3 regions of the Viridibacillus sp. KH_047 genome follow, and region 2 is predicted to be linked to each of the others. Evidence: riboswitches for the same ligand, from Rfam matches in the RefSeq annotation. Region 2 holds a riboswitch; each other region holds the start of a gene.
What was found. A riboswitch is a leader RNA that binds a small molecule or an ion and turns the genes downstream of it on or off. The one in region 2 is predicted to bind lysine.
Positions count from the first base shown of each region.

Region 1: linked by a shared signal. The riboswitch ahead of AC3IS5_RS19270 (amino acid permease) and the one ahead of AC3IS5_RS02455 (cysteine hydrolase family protein) in region 2 are both predicted to bind lysine.
Region 3: linked by a shared signal. The riboswitch ahead of AC3IS5_RS05075 (aspartate kinase) and the one ahead of AC3IS5_RS02455 (cysteine hydrolase family protein) in region 2 are both predicted to bind lysine.

Region 1 covers NZ_CM174479.1:3,939,387-3,944,240, reverse strand. The annotation lists gene AC3IS5_RS19285 (VOC family protein) at 1-249, shown strand, start outside; gene AC3IS5_RS19280 (CynX/NimT family MFS transporter) at 406-1,623, opposite strand; gene AC3IS5_RS19275 (aminoglycoside 6-adenylyltransferase) at 1,771-2,637, shown strand; lysine riboswitch at 2,761-2,939, shown strand; gene AC3IS5_RS19270 (amino acid permease) at 3,047-4,507, shown strand; gene AC3IS5_RS19265 (acetyltransferase) at 4,664-4,852, opposite strand.
Region 2 covers NZ_CM174479.1:487,380-492,233, forward strand. The annotation lists gene AC3IS5_RS02450 (LysR family transcriptional regulator) at 133-1,023, shown strand; lysine riboswitch at 1,388-1,572, shown strand; gene AC3IS5_RS02455 (cysteine hydrolase family protein) at 1,742-2,458, shown strand; gene AC3IS5_RS02460 (APC family permease) at 2,474-3,832, shown strand; gene AC3IS5_RS02465 (alpha/beta-type small acid-soluble spore protein) at 3,992-4,201, opposite strand; gene AC3IS5_RS02470 (DJ-1/PfpI family protein) at 4,670-4,854, opposite strand, start outside.
Region 3 covers NZ_CM174479.1:1,010,644-1,015,497, reverse strand. The annotation lists gene sdhA (succinate dehydrogenase flavoprotein subunit) at 1-1,010, opposite strand, end outside; gene AC3IS5_RS05085 (succinate dehydrogenase cytochrome b558 subunit) at 1,073-1,681, opposite strand; gene AC3IS5_RS05080 (YslB family protein) at 1,954-2,367, shown strand; gene AC3IS5_RS05075 (aspartate kinase) at 2,426-3,658, opposite strand; lysine riboswitch at 3,782-3,963, opposite strand; gene uvrC (excinuclease ABC subunit UvrC) at 4,023-4,854, opposite strand, start outside.

The DNA of each region.
Region 1 (4,854 bases), 800 kb from region 2:
GCTGAAAAATGGTCTCGATATTTAGGGTTAGAGTTTGCAGAAGCGTATGTCGATCCGGAGTTGAATGCTATTATACAGGTTCTTACATTAGCTGGCGGTGACTTATACTTTGCTAGCCCTATTGGAGAGGGAGTTGTTGCAAAAGTATTAGCAGAACTAGGAGAATGTCCATTCCAAGTGAATTTCTCAGGAGCTAAAGAACCTGCTACATTTGAATTGTTAAATGGTCGTTATCATTTTGAGAAATAAGTTATATAGATTAGTGCACCGATAAATCTAGAGAAGCTATTATGCAGTGATTGAGACTGCGTAATAGCTTTTTTCTATGACTAGTATGGTTAGGATAATGTAGTTTTAAGTTAACAATACGAAAAAATCCGAGCCATTATAAGCTCGGATTCATCTCTACTTTTCAGGTGTAACATAACCTTCTTTTGCAGCATGCATACCAGCTGACACTAATAATACTACAGTAATAAGGAATAGGAAGTTGGCTGTTGTCCAACTATTTGAAATATCATGGATAAAGCCAAATAGTACAGGGCCAACTGCCGCTAATAAATAACCGAATGATTGAGCAGTACCTGATAATTCAGCCGCTTCATCAGCTGTACGCGTACGAAGTGAGAAGAACATCATCGCTAAACTAAATGATGCACCACCTGCAAGTCCTAGCAATATCATCCATAATACTGTCAATGAAGTCCATCCAGCTAAAATACCACCAAATCCTACTATATAAAGAATGCCGTATACTGCAACAAGAGGACGTTGATCTTTTCTACGACCTGCAATAATAGGAATGATAAACGTTGCAGGCAATTGTGAGAACTGCATAAAGGAGAACATCCATCCAGCTGTATTAGCACTCATACCTTGTGATTGCAGCATTTCAGGAATCCAAGCAGCGGTTGTATAGAAGATAAGAGATTGGAAACCCATTGCTAATGTAACGGTCCAAGTAAGGGGAGATTTCCAAAGTGGGACTTGTTCTTTCTTAGTTTGAGTGGCACTTTTCACTTCTGACTTAGGTTTGCGGATTTGTGGAAGCCAAACAATAAAGGCAATAACCGCTAAAATGAACCAAATACCAAGTGCAATTTTCCAACCGAATTCACCACTAGCGAGCGGATAACTAATCCCAGCTGCTAAGCTAGCCGATATATTCATAGAGACTGTGAATAACCCTGTTAATAATCCAACTTGTAAAGGGAATTTCAATTTAATTAAGCTTGGTAATAGTACATTTCCAAAAGCAATTGCGACACCAATTAGGGATGTACCTAATAACAGCATGGATGTCGTTCCTAAAGATCGAGTAAGAATTCCTATAGCTAGTAATGCTGTTGAGAATAGTAAAGTACGTTCTATGCCAAAGCGCTTTGAAAATTTTGGCGCAAATGGTGAAATAACAGCAAAAGCAAGTAAGGGAATCGTTGTGATAAATCCTGCTAATACATTTGAAATATGTAGGCCATCACGAATAAATGAAATGATTGGACCTACAGATGTTAAAGGAGCACGTAATGTAGAAGCGATGAAAATAATCCCAATTACAAGTAACCAAACATTACGATTCCATTTTAGCTTGTTGCTATTTTGAACAGCTTGATTTGTTGCCAATTGTAACGCCTCCTATTATATATATTTATGAATCTTATAATATTTTAAACCTACTAATTGACAAAGGTTAATTATATCAAAGAAAATGGATAATCCTAATAAGATGGCTTAAAATAAAATCACCAATTTAATACGGGGGTATTGATGATGAGAACAGCGCAACAAATGATGGATTTAATCCTAGATGTAGCGGAAAATGATGAGCGAGTACGTGCAGTTTGTATGAATGGTTCAAGAACAAATATAAATGTAAAAAAGGATCCCTTTCAAGATTTTGATATCGTTTATATTGTGACGGATATCAAATCATTTACTAACAATCCTCATTGGGTAGATATTTTTGGAGAGAGGATCATTATGCAAACGCCAGAAGATATGGTGTTGTTTAAACCTGAGCTTGGCGGGCGCTATACATATTTGATGCAATTTTCGGATGGGAACCGAATTGATTTGATGCTTATCCCTGTCGAAGAACAAGAAGCATATTGTAAAGAAGACAGTTTAACTACAATCTTGTTAGATAAAGATGGGTCACTCCCTAAACTCCCTCTACCAACGGACGTCAATTACTGGGTACAATGCCCAACAGAAGAACATTATAAAGATTGTTGTAATGAATTTTGGTGGGTTGCTACATATATTGCGAAAGGATTATGGAGAAAAGAGATGCTCTATGCACAAGCACATTTTAATAATACGCGTGAAATGCTTATTCAAATGCTTTCATGGCAAGTCGGAGTGCAAACAGACTTTTCTAGAAGTGTTGGTAAAAACGGCAAGGACCTTGAGTACCTATTACCAAAAGAGATGTGGGAGCAGTTACTTGCAACATATAATAATGCTAGCTATGATTCAGCATGGCAAGCACTATTTACTATGTGTGATTTATTTCAAAGTACAGCAACAAATGTTGCTAGCATGCTTTCATTCCAAAGTTATGAAGAAGGTGTTAAAGTGCTCAATTATTTAAAGCATATTCAAACGCTACCGAGTGATACTGAAGTAATATTTTGAAGATTTAACAAACATTAACTTAAAATGTTTTAATATTCAAGAAAATTTACATCTTGAACATAGAACTCTCTTGTATTATAATAGGGGCATATTAAATTAATATATTGCAATGCCTCATCCATTCGATGAGGTAGAGGTCGCGGTATTAAAAAGTAAAATGGATGAGGCGAAAAGCGTCAGTGATTCTATTTGAAAGGGAATATCGCCGAAGTGTTTATAAGCTTTTTCTTATAATCATTGGGGCTGTTGCCGAAAGGTGCAGAACTGTCACGTCTTAGCGGGCGTGTTGAGCTATCTTTATCAAGGTTGATGGGCATGTTTTGATACCATCGCATATTCCTTGTGATGGTATTTTTTATGACATCAAGTTAACCTTCTTGCAATGAAAAATGGAAAGAGGAGATTCTTAATGAGTAATAAAAATAACGGCCAAAGCGTAGAAACGCAAGGTCTTAATAGAGGATTGAAAAGTCGTCATGTGACGATGATTTCACTTGGAGGAACAATCGGTACAGGGCTGTTCTTAGCAAGTGGTGGAGCTATCCACGAAGCGGGTCCAGGTGGAGCGTTATTAGCATATTCTTTAATTGGTATTATGGTGTTCTTCTTAATGACAAGCTTAGGGGAAATGGCAGCATTTATGCCTGTATCAGGTTCGTTTAGTACTTACGCATCTAAATTCGTTGACCCAGCGCTAGGTTTTGCTCTTGGTTGGAACTACTGGTATAACTGGGCAATTACAATCGCAGCTGAAATTGCAGCTGTATCATTAATTATGAAATTTTGGTTCCCTGATGTATCATCATTCGTCTGGACCGCAGGATTTTTAGTAATCATCTTCACTTTGAATGTCTTATCGATTAAAAGCTTTGGTGAAAGTGAATATTGGTTTTCACTTATTAAAGTCGTTACAATTGTCGTCTTTATCATCGTCAGCTTCTTGATGGTATTTGGTTTAATGGGTGGACATGACCCAGTTGGATTCAAAAACTTCTTCATTGAAGATGGTCCATTCCATGGTGGTTTCTTCGCAATGTTTGGTATCTTCTTAGCAGCAGGTTTCTCATTCCAAGGAACAGAACTACTAGGAATTACTGCTGGTGAAACTGAAGATCCAGGAAAGAATATTCCGAAAGCTGTTCGTCAAGTTTTCTGGCGTATTCTGTTATTCTACATTTTAGCGATTTTAGCGATTGGCTTATTAATTCCATTTACTGATGAACGTTTAGCTAGTAGTGATATTACAGTAAGTCCGTTTACTTTAGTATTTGAAAATGCAGGAATCGCGTTTGCAGCTTCAATTATGAATGCGATCATTTTAACAGCGATTTTATCATCAGGAAACTCTGGTTTATATGCTTCATCACGTATGCTTTGGGAGCTTGCTAAAGATGGTAAAGCGCCTAAAATGTTTACTAAACTAAACAAACGCGGTATTCCGATGGCTGCGTTAGTGGCAACTTGTTTAGTTGCTTGTGTATCATTCATCGCATCATTCTTTGGTGATGGTGTTGTCTACATTTGGTTGTTAAATGCATCAGGTATGTGTGGATTTGTAGCTTGGTTAGGGATTGCAGTAAGTCATTACAGATTCCGTAAAGCCTATATTGTACAAGGTCGCGATTTAAACGAATTACCTTATAAAGCAAAATGGTTCCCATTCGGTCCGATCTTTGCCTTTGTACTTTGTGCAATCGTTGTTGTTGGACAAAACTATACAGCATTCACAGGTGATCATATCGACTGGTACGGTATCCTTGTTTCATATATCGGATTGCCAATTTTCTTAGCTATTTGGTTTGGCTATAAAATTGTTCATAAAACGAAAATCGTCAAACTAGAAGATTGTGACTTTGATAGTCACCGTTAACTAAAAAAGAACTACGTAGCCTCTAAGCTGCGTAGTTTTTTTGTTTTATTAATTCACACCCAATTGCAATTATAAACAAATTCATGAATGTGTTTATAGGGAGTAAAGCAATAAATTATCTGAATGACATATTAATCAATAGTGGAATAAGAAAAGCTATTGCAAATTCTTAGGCTCAGTGACATAAAAAGTTTCAATGTATCCACAATCATTACAATACTCAGCTGATACAGGTGAAGATTTGCCTCTGATATTATTTGCTGGAACCATTTGAAGAATTACAGCACCACTGTGAAGTACTCCTTTTTTCATTTCGTTTCCGTCACATTTAGGACATTTACCCATAC
Region 2 (4,854 bases):
AATAACCGCTAAGTACTTACATATTCCATTAGGGTTATAAGTGTTGTTTTGGTAATAAATTGTGGTAACATGTACACAAAATGATTGAAAATTAATGTTTTACTATACGGTATAAAGGGGGAGGTTTTTTTTTTGCAGTTACTCCAACTAGAATACTTTTTAATAGTTGCTGAATATCAACACATGTCAAAAGCTGCAGTTGAACTAGAAATTTCTCAGGGCTCACTGAGTAAATCGATTGCCAGGTTAGAGCAAAACTTAGGGATACAGTTATTTGATCGGAAAGGGAAACAAATACAATTAAATAAGTACGGCAAGATTTATAAAGAAAAAGTAGAAAAAGCACTACAATTATTAGAGGATGCCGAAAATGAGATATATGATTTAGCAGGATTAGGAAATGCGGATTTTTCACTAGGTGTTATGACATCTGGATTTTTGCCTAAATTAGTGGGTGGATTTTTATCGCAAAGACCAAATACAAAAATGAGTCAACATGTTATGTCAGATGATGAAATGGTAGCATCACTTAAAGATGAAAAAACTGATATTTGTATTTCAACATCTCAAATAAAAGACAAAGAAATTGAATGGGTTCATTTATTTAATGAAGAAGTTTATTTATTAGTATCTGAAAAACATCGTCTTGCCACTAGGGAGTTTGTAAGTTTAGAAGAGTTAAAAAACGAATCATTTATTACATTCCCAATTGGCTTAAATTGGCGAGTTGTAACAGACTCTTTTTGTAAGCAAGCTGGATTTATTCCGAATATAAAGTTTGAGGGAAAAGAATTGTCGATTATTTTAAACTTAGTCAAAGAGAATCTAGGGATTACTTTTTTTCCTAAATATGCATATACCGATGAAGAATTAACACACTTGAAAAAAATTAGGTTAATTGAACCTTATTGTTATCGACCGGTTGGTCTAGCCTGGTTAAAAGGAAAAACATCTAAACATGCAGTCTTACAATTCAAAAAATATCTAATGGAATTTTTAAAGAAAGAACATATGACCACTTAATAAATTTCCATACGAAAGTTCTGTTTAAGTAACTGTGGCCCATGCTTGAATGATAAACAATAAATAGATTTCTTCAACATATAATGGCTATTGTTTAAGCGTACTATTTATAAATTAAATAACAAATGATTGGTTTCTGAAATTAACCAATCATTTTACATAAACCCACCAGCATCCATTGTGTTGCCACATACACTCCACACATGTAGAGTGGGTGACTTAGTTGGAATTGGGATAGAGTAAAAACATAATTAAATATATTGTGCTAAGTCTACTTTTGTAATTATTACAAAAATCTGTATTGACAGAAAAATCTTATAACAATATAATGGTCTTAATAATTAAATAAACCTCACTTTTTTGATTGTGAGGTAGAGGTGCGATATTTATTAGCGAATAGTAGAGTCAGAGAAGACGAAGAAGCTATTCAGAAGGGAATGTCGCCGAAGCATGCAATGGATTCTCATCATTACGTGCTGGGTCTGTGGTGAAAAACCACAGGACTGTCTTAATGAACTTCCCGGTTTATTAAGTTGTGCTATCTCATAAGAGACAGGGTTGGGGACTTTAGAATGACTACATCATTTTTGGTTTCTTAATCAGAAATGATGTAGTCATTTTTTATTGTCTGCAAGAGATTCTTTAGCACATAGAGGATCTCTTTTTTATTTAGTTAAAAACTAATTTAGCTTATAGGAGCTTAATGGAGGAACGTATAATGGAAAAACAACAAACACTTTATTATGATTTTATTCCGACGGGTGAAGAAAAAATGAAATTAGATCCAGCAACAACAGCGCTTTTAGTAGTTGATATGCAACATCAATTTATTAGCCGAGATGGATTGGATGCTCAAATTGCACGAGAAAAAGACATGTTTGATAAATGGACATATTTCTTTGATCGTATTGATAACTTAACGATTCCAAACAATAAAAAACTACTAGACTTTTTCCGCGAAAATAGTTTAGAAGTAACTTTCGGTCGTATTGCATGTCATCATAAGGACGGACGTGACCGTTCCCCTGTACAACGTCGCCCAGGTTGGAACAATATTTTATTACCAATCGGTGATCCGGGAGCAGAAATGGTAGATGAATTAAAACCATTAGACGATGAAATCGTAGTAAATAAAACGACAGACAGTGTTTTAAGTGGCACAAATTATGAATTTTTACTTCGCAACATGGGTATTGAAACGGTTGTTTGTACAGGAGTTGTGACAGACCAATGTGTAGCTTCAACTGTACGAAGTCTAGCTGATGCAGGCTTTGAAGTGATTCTAGTTGAGGATGCATGTGCAGCTGCTACGCAACAACTTCATGATGCAGAAATTATGATTATGAATCAAATTTATTGCCAAGTAATGAGCACAGTAGAAGTCATTGATTTGATTACAGAAGAAATTGAACAACGTGCAGTAGTTCAAGGGTAGAGAGGAAGCTTTTAAATGAGTAATGTTCAGAGCAATACAACTCAAGGAAATGTAGCTCCTCATTTTAAACGTGTTCTCACACTGAAAGATTTAGTAATCTATGGTATCGCGTTTATGACACCAATTGCTCCTGCTTATATATACGGCTTTGCGGCAGAATCAACAGGCGGTATGCTACCGTTAGCGTATTTAGTCGCGATGGTAGCGATGATGTTTTCTGCATATAGCTACGGTCGAATGGCTGCGGCGTTTCCAATTGGTGGCTCTACGTATACATATACACAACGTGCGATTAACGCACATTTAGGTTTTTTTGCAGGATGGGCGATGTTTATGGACTATGTATTAGTGCCATTAATTGTCTTCATGGTCGGTGCATCCTATGCGAATGCATTAATTCCAGCGATTCCATACTGGGCGTGGGTATTACTTATTGCCGGTATAATTACTGTTGTAAATGTCCTGGGAATCGGAATAGCTGCTAAAACCAACCAACTCCTTGTAATCTTCATGGGGATTGTTGTAGTCATTTTTGTGATTTTCTGTATGAAAGCGATTGTTGTTGAAGATGGTGTATTTTCTTTAATTTCGATTACACCATTCTTTAATGATGAGACGTTCGTAATGACAACGATTATTTCTGGTGCAGCGATGGCCTGCTTCTCGTTCTTGGGATTTGACTCAATCACAACATTATCAGAAGAAGCAGTAAATCCAAAAGATGATATTTGGAAAGCGGCTATTCTTTCTTGTTTAATCGGTGGGGTTATTTTTATCGTACAAGCTTATGTTGCACAACTGGTATGGCCAGATGTAACTAGCTTCAGCTCAGCTGATACAGCTCTATTTGATATTGCAAATGCTGCAGGTGGTGCACTGCTTGCAACACTTTACACAGTAGCTATTATTGCTTCGACATTTACAGCAGGTATAACTGGTCAGGCAAGTGCTTCACGTTTAATGTTTAGTATGGGACGTGATGAAGTACTTTCAAAGAAATTCTTTACACATTTACACCCGAAATATAAAACACCGGTCTATAATATTTTATTATTGTGTAGCATTAGTATAGTAGGTGCGATTTTTTTACCAATTGACCTAGTTGCAGAATTAATGAACTTTGGTGGTTTAGCAGGTTTTATGCTCGTTAATTTATCCGTAATTGTGTATTATTATTTCCGTAAAAAAGAGAAGAAATTTATTCGTTACTTTTTAATTCCGGCTCTTGGATTTTTAATCTGTTTCTACTTATTTATCAATCTGTCACCAATGACGTTAAAAATAGGATTTATTTGGTTAGCTATAGGATTTGTTTATGCGCTAATTACAACAAAAGGATTTAAAAAATATCCTCCAAGTTTTAAAGAGATATAGTTTTTAGTTAAATATCATAAGTAGTAAAACAACTATGTTAATAAGAAGAGATTAATGGATAAGGAAAAAGCGGGAGAAAGTAGTAATAAACTATATTCAGTAAGGTAATCCAAAGTAAAAAGGTAGAGCATAATAACTCTACCTTCTTACTTTGGATTTTTATTGTCCAGAATTTCCTTTTACTTGGTTTTCAGCCATTTGAACTAGTCGTTTAGTAATTTCTCCACCAACTGAACCGTTTGCGCGAGAAGAAGCTTCTCCTCCAAGTTGTACACCAAACTCTTGAGCAATTTCATATTTCATTTGATCAACCGCTTGTTGAACACCTGGTACTTCAAGTTTATTTGAACTTCGGTTATTTGAAGCCATATCTATCACCTCCTTGTGATATTAGAATGGACAAAGATTTGTTTTTAATACATATAGTGAAGAGGTGAAAAGTCCATCCTACATGTTGTTTTAGGCTGCTATAGCAATATAAATATCTATTTCAAAAAACAAAAAAATTAAAGTAAGCTTTTGAAGGAAGGGATTTTAAATAGTATTTTTGAAATAAAAAATATAGTTAATTACAAAAGTATATTCTGTGAAACGAATGGAAAAATAATAAATGCAGGCAGAATAAGTGTGGTAGAGTTTAGTAACAGAAAGTGTAGAATGGCCAATTGAGTTACACACTAAAAAAGCCATCATATTCAGAAAAATTCCAATGGCCAAATGATTATTGTTTATGAATGAGGTTTATGAGGAAGTGAATCAGTAGCTATAAAGAAACGTATCCAAAATACATTAAGATATTTTGGATACGTTCTTTTGTCTCTTTTTTAATAACAAATTTTATTGATTTAGTTGTTTAATGAATTCTCTCATAAATCCTGGTAGATCTGGCCATGCATGTCCGGAAATGAGGTTTCCTTGAACATGGAGAGGGTCTTCAATATAAGTTGCTCCTGCAGCTTCTACATCTGGTTTACATGCGATATAAGCCGTTAATTCCCGACCTTTTAAGTATTGAGAAACAG
Region 3 (4,854 bases), 520 kb from region 2:
CCTACGAATTTTTGGTAGATTTCAATGATACCACCAAGCTTAATGTCAAGTTCATGTGGATCTTTGTGAGAAAGATCTAGATAAACAACGTTTTCACCGTTGACACCAAGTTTTTGGTTAATACAAACGTCAAAGATTTCACGTGTTGCAATATCACGTGGCACTAAGTTACCGTATGCAGGATATTTTTCTTCTAAGAAGTACCAAGGTTTACCGTCTTTGTAAGTCCAAATACGGCCACCTTCACCACGAGCAGATTCTGACATTAGACGAAGTTTATCGTCACCAGGAATTGCTGTAGGGTGAATTTGGATGAACTCACCGTTCGCGTATTTAGCACCTTGTTGATAAACGATAGATGCTGCCGAACCAGTGTTAATCATTGAGTTTGTTGATTTACCGAAGATAATACCAGGACCACCACTTGCCATGATCACTGCGTCAGAACGGAATGCTTTGATTTCGTGAGTTGTAAGGTTTTGTGCTTTAATCCCTTTACATACGCCTTCGTCATCAAGAACTAGTCCTAAGAATTCCCAACCTTCGTATTTTGTTACTAAGCCTTCTACTTCCCATTTACGAACTTGTTCGTCTAGAGCGTATAGAAGTTGTTGACCTGTTGTCGCACCAGCAAATGCTGTACGGTGCATTAATGTACCACCGAAACGACGGAAATCTAATAAACCTTCTGGTGTACGGTTGAACATAACACCCATACGGTCAAATAAATGGATGATTCCTGGTGCCGCATCAGCCATTGCTTTTACTGGTGGTTGGTTCGCTAAGAAGTCCCCACCGTAAACTGTATCATCAAAGTGGATCCATGGAGAATCCCCTTCACCTTTTGTATTAACAGCACCGTTGATTCCGCCCTGTGCACAAACAGAGTGTGAGCGTTTTACTGGTACTAATGAGAATAATTCAACTTCTGTGCCCATTTCGGCTGCTTTCATAGTAGCCATTAAACCAGCAAGACCGCCGCCAACGACTATCAATTTGCTTTTAGCCATGATATTTCTCACTCCTCTTTCAATTAGTAATCAAGCGCTTACATGATTTTAAGTGCACTGCCTTATACGAATGCAAGTAAAGCCGATACGCCGACTACAGATAACACTAAGAAAATTAAAATAGTAACATATGTTGCGATTTTTTGAGATTTTGGAGATTGAGTAATTCCCCAACTTACTAGGAATGCCCAAACACCGTTAGCTAAGTGGAAAGTTGCTGAAATAATACCAGCGATATAGAATGCTACCATCCAAGGATTAGATAGAACATCTGCCATCATGTTGTAATCAACTTCAGTTCCAAGTGCTTTTTGGATACGAGTTTGGAAAATATGCCATGCGATAAACACAACTAGGAATACTCCTGTGAAACGTTGCAATACGTACATCCAGTTACGGAAAGTGCTAAAACGTTTAGTGTTTGGTTGCCCAGTGAAGGCTATGTACACACCATAAAAAGCATGGAACATTAATGGAATGTAAATCACAATCCATTCTAGAGCCCATAAGAATGGGAGACTCCCCATAAATTCACTTGCTGTGTTAAATGATTCTGCACCTTTTGTTGCTGTAAAGTTAATAAACAAGTGTTGCGTCAAGAACAGTCCAACTGGAATAATTCCAAGAAGTGAATGCAGTCGACGCCAATAAAACTCTCGATCTTTCGACAAAACTGTTACCCCCCTTAATACTGAAAATAGACAGACGAACAACTACCAACGCTTTCCAACGCGGTATCCATTGACTGCATATTTCATCATGGTACAATATTATGACAAGTTCATTGTACTCTCATCATGGCAGAGCGTCAAGGTAACTAGCACTATTTCTAGATACCTTTAAATCATGCTTTTTTCTCGTAAATACATAAATATTCTACTAGAAAACGCTATTCTCTAACTCTGACAAAAATTAGACAAAATTAAATGAAAGAAGGCAAATCATGTCATCTACTAACACTCAACACTTCCCATTATTTGGTTACGAACTAATCAGAGATCACGTTCTCTCGTCTGTTCTTGGAAAAAACGAGGAAGATATCCTATATTGGTGCGGCAAAGAGTTAGCACGCAAGTTTCCTTTATACAGCATGGAAGAAGCTGTTTCATTTTTTCAAGAAGCCGGATGGGGAGAGCTTTCTATAGAAAAACAATCTAAAGATGAAACGTTTTATACTCTCACTGGAGATCCTGAGGCTATGCAATTTGACAAACGCTGCTTCCGTCTTGAAAGTGGCTTCCTAGCAGCTCAACAAGAGAAAATCAGTGGTTTCTTAACAGAATGCTACGACGAAAAGAAAGCAAAACGTGGGCTTGTACGATTCCATGTTAAATGGGATTTAAAAGACAAACTATAAAAAGAAGCTGACTAAATATCTGTTCAAGATGGCTAGTCAGCTTCTTTTTATTTTATGATTAAACTTGAATTGCTAGACTAGCTGCCAACTCAAATTCATCATGTAATGCGTTTGCAGTTAACAACATCGATTCTTGTGGAATGACAACAGAAATTTTTATTTCAGAAGTACTTACCATTTTCAATGTAATGTTTTCTTTATGTAAGCGATCGAACATTTTTGCGGCTACGCCAGGATTAGACACCATACCAGAACCTACAATCGATACCTTAGCTACGTCCTCTTCATAATTCACATGACAATAACCAATTTTAGATTTATTTGCTTCTAATACTCGAGCGGTATCTGCTAAATTTTCTTTCGTAATAGTAAATGATACTGAAGGCTCTATCCCTTCGAGTATAGTTTGAACGATAATATCAACATTTATATGATTATCAGCTAAAACCGTGAAAATATTGACTAAAGAACCTTTATAATTCCCCTCGTATCCTACCGTTACACGAACAATATCTGACATAAACGCTACTCCACGTACAACTAAATCTTTTTCCACTTCAACTTCCTCCTTCATAATTGTTCCTTCATCGTCTACATAACTAGAGCGAACTGCTAATGGGATCTTGTAGTTTTTTGCAAACTCTACGGCACGTGGATGTAAGACACCTGCTCCTAAATTTGCTAATTCTAACATTTCATCATATGACAGTTCCTGTAGTTTGCGAGCTTTTGGAACATAACGTGGATCTGAAGTGTACACACCATCAACATCTGTATAAATATCACAGCGCTCGGCACCTAATGCTGCAGCTAAAGCAACTGCTGTTGTATCTGATCCTCCGCGACCTAGAGTTGTAATATTGTTATTACTATCGATTCCTTGGAAACCTGCAACTACCGCAACTTGGCCTTTATCCAATGCTTTTTGCACATTTTCAGATTGGATTTCAACAATGCGGGAATCACTTGGAATCCCTTCCGTTAAGATACCAGCTTGCCAACCAGTGAAAGACTGCGCTGATAACCCTAAACTTTGCAATGCAATCGTTAATAATGAGATAGTCACCTGCTCACCAGTTGTTAAGAGCGTATCCATTTCACGCTTCGATGGATTTGGCATTACTTCATGTGCCATCTCTACTAACTTATCCGTCGTTTTACCCATTGCTGAAACAACAACGACAATGTCATAGCCCTTATCTTTCTCTTTCTGAATGCGCTTTGCCACATGCAATACGCGTTCAATCGTTGCAACTGATGTACCACCAAATTTAAAAACTAAACAACTCACTCATAACCTCTCCCTTATTTGTTATGACGACCGTATCACAATGACATCTTATGAAAAAAGCAGCCTTCCACACGTTTCCGTGTGAAAAGCCGCCTCGTAGCATGCACGTTCAAAAGAACATTCATGTGAGATAGCCCTCCAGAACCGAAACGGATCTGACAATTCTACACTTGTTAAATGTAGAACCAGTAATAAATTTGAAATAGTCAATTTATCACTTCGGCGGCCTCCCCTTTCATCAGCAGTCATAGGATCTATTCATCCTCTTGCTGATTACTCTTGAAATCCGCGCCTCTATCATCACTAATTAGTGATTATTTATAATAGTAATGTTACTTTAACATAATTTTCAGATTACTGCAATTTATTTTTCAGAAAAATAAGTAAATATGGTATGAGCTAGTTTTTTTGGTACATTCGCAGCAATTAACTCTTCATAGGATGCCTCACGAATTTTTTTAACAGATCCAAATTGTTTGAGAAGCTGCTGCTTACGTTTCGGACCAATTCCTTCAATTTCATCGAGAACAGATGTAATGGCATTCTTCTCATGTAATTGGCGATGGAAGGTAATAGCAAAACGGTGAACTTCATCTTGAATTCTTTGTAAAAGATAAAATGCTTCACTCGTTCTCTTCAACGGAATAATTTCTGGCGGCGAGCCATACAGCAATTGAGAAGTTTGGTGTTTATCATCTTTTGCCAAACCTGCAATAGGAATATCTAAACCAAGCTCATCTTCTAAGATTTCTCTTGCCACTTCCATTTGTCCTTTCCCACCATCAATAACGATTAAATCGGGTAAGGGTAAGCCATCTCTTAATACACGAGTATATCTTCGGCGAATGACTTCTCGCATTGCTCCGTAATCGTCGTGCTTTGCAGCAACTTGAATTTTATATTTTCGATAATCCTTTTTGCTCGGCTTACCGTCAATAAAAACAACCATCGCTGAAACGGCGTCCGCACCAAAAATATGGGAGTTATCAAATGATTCTATGCGAAGCGGTGTCGCAATATTCATCGCATTTCCCAATTCTTCGCAGGCACCTATTGTCCTTTTTTCTTGACGCTCAAGTAACTGGAATTTCTCAGAGATAGCAATTTGTGCATTTTTACTCGCTAAATCAACAAGTTCTTTTTTCTTTCCCCTTTGAGGAATCGTCACTTTTACATCAAGTACTGTAGCTAGAAGG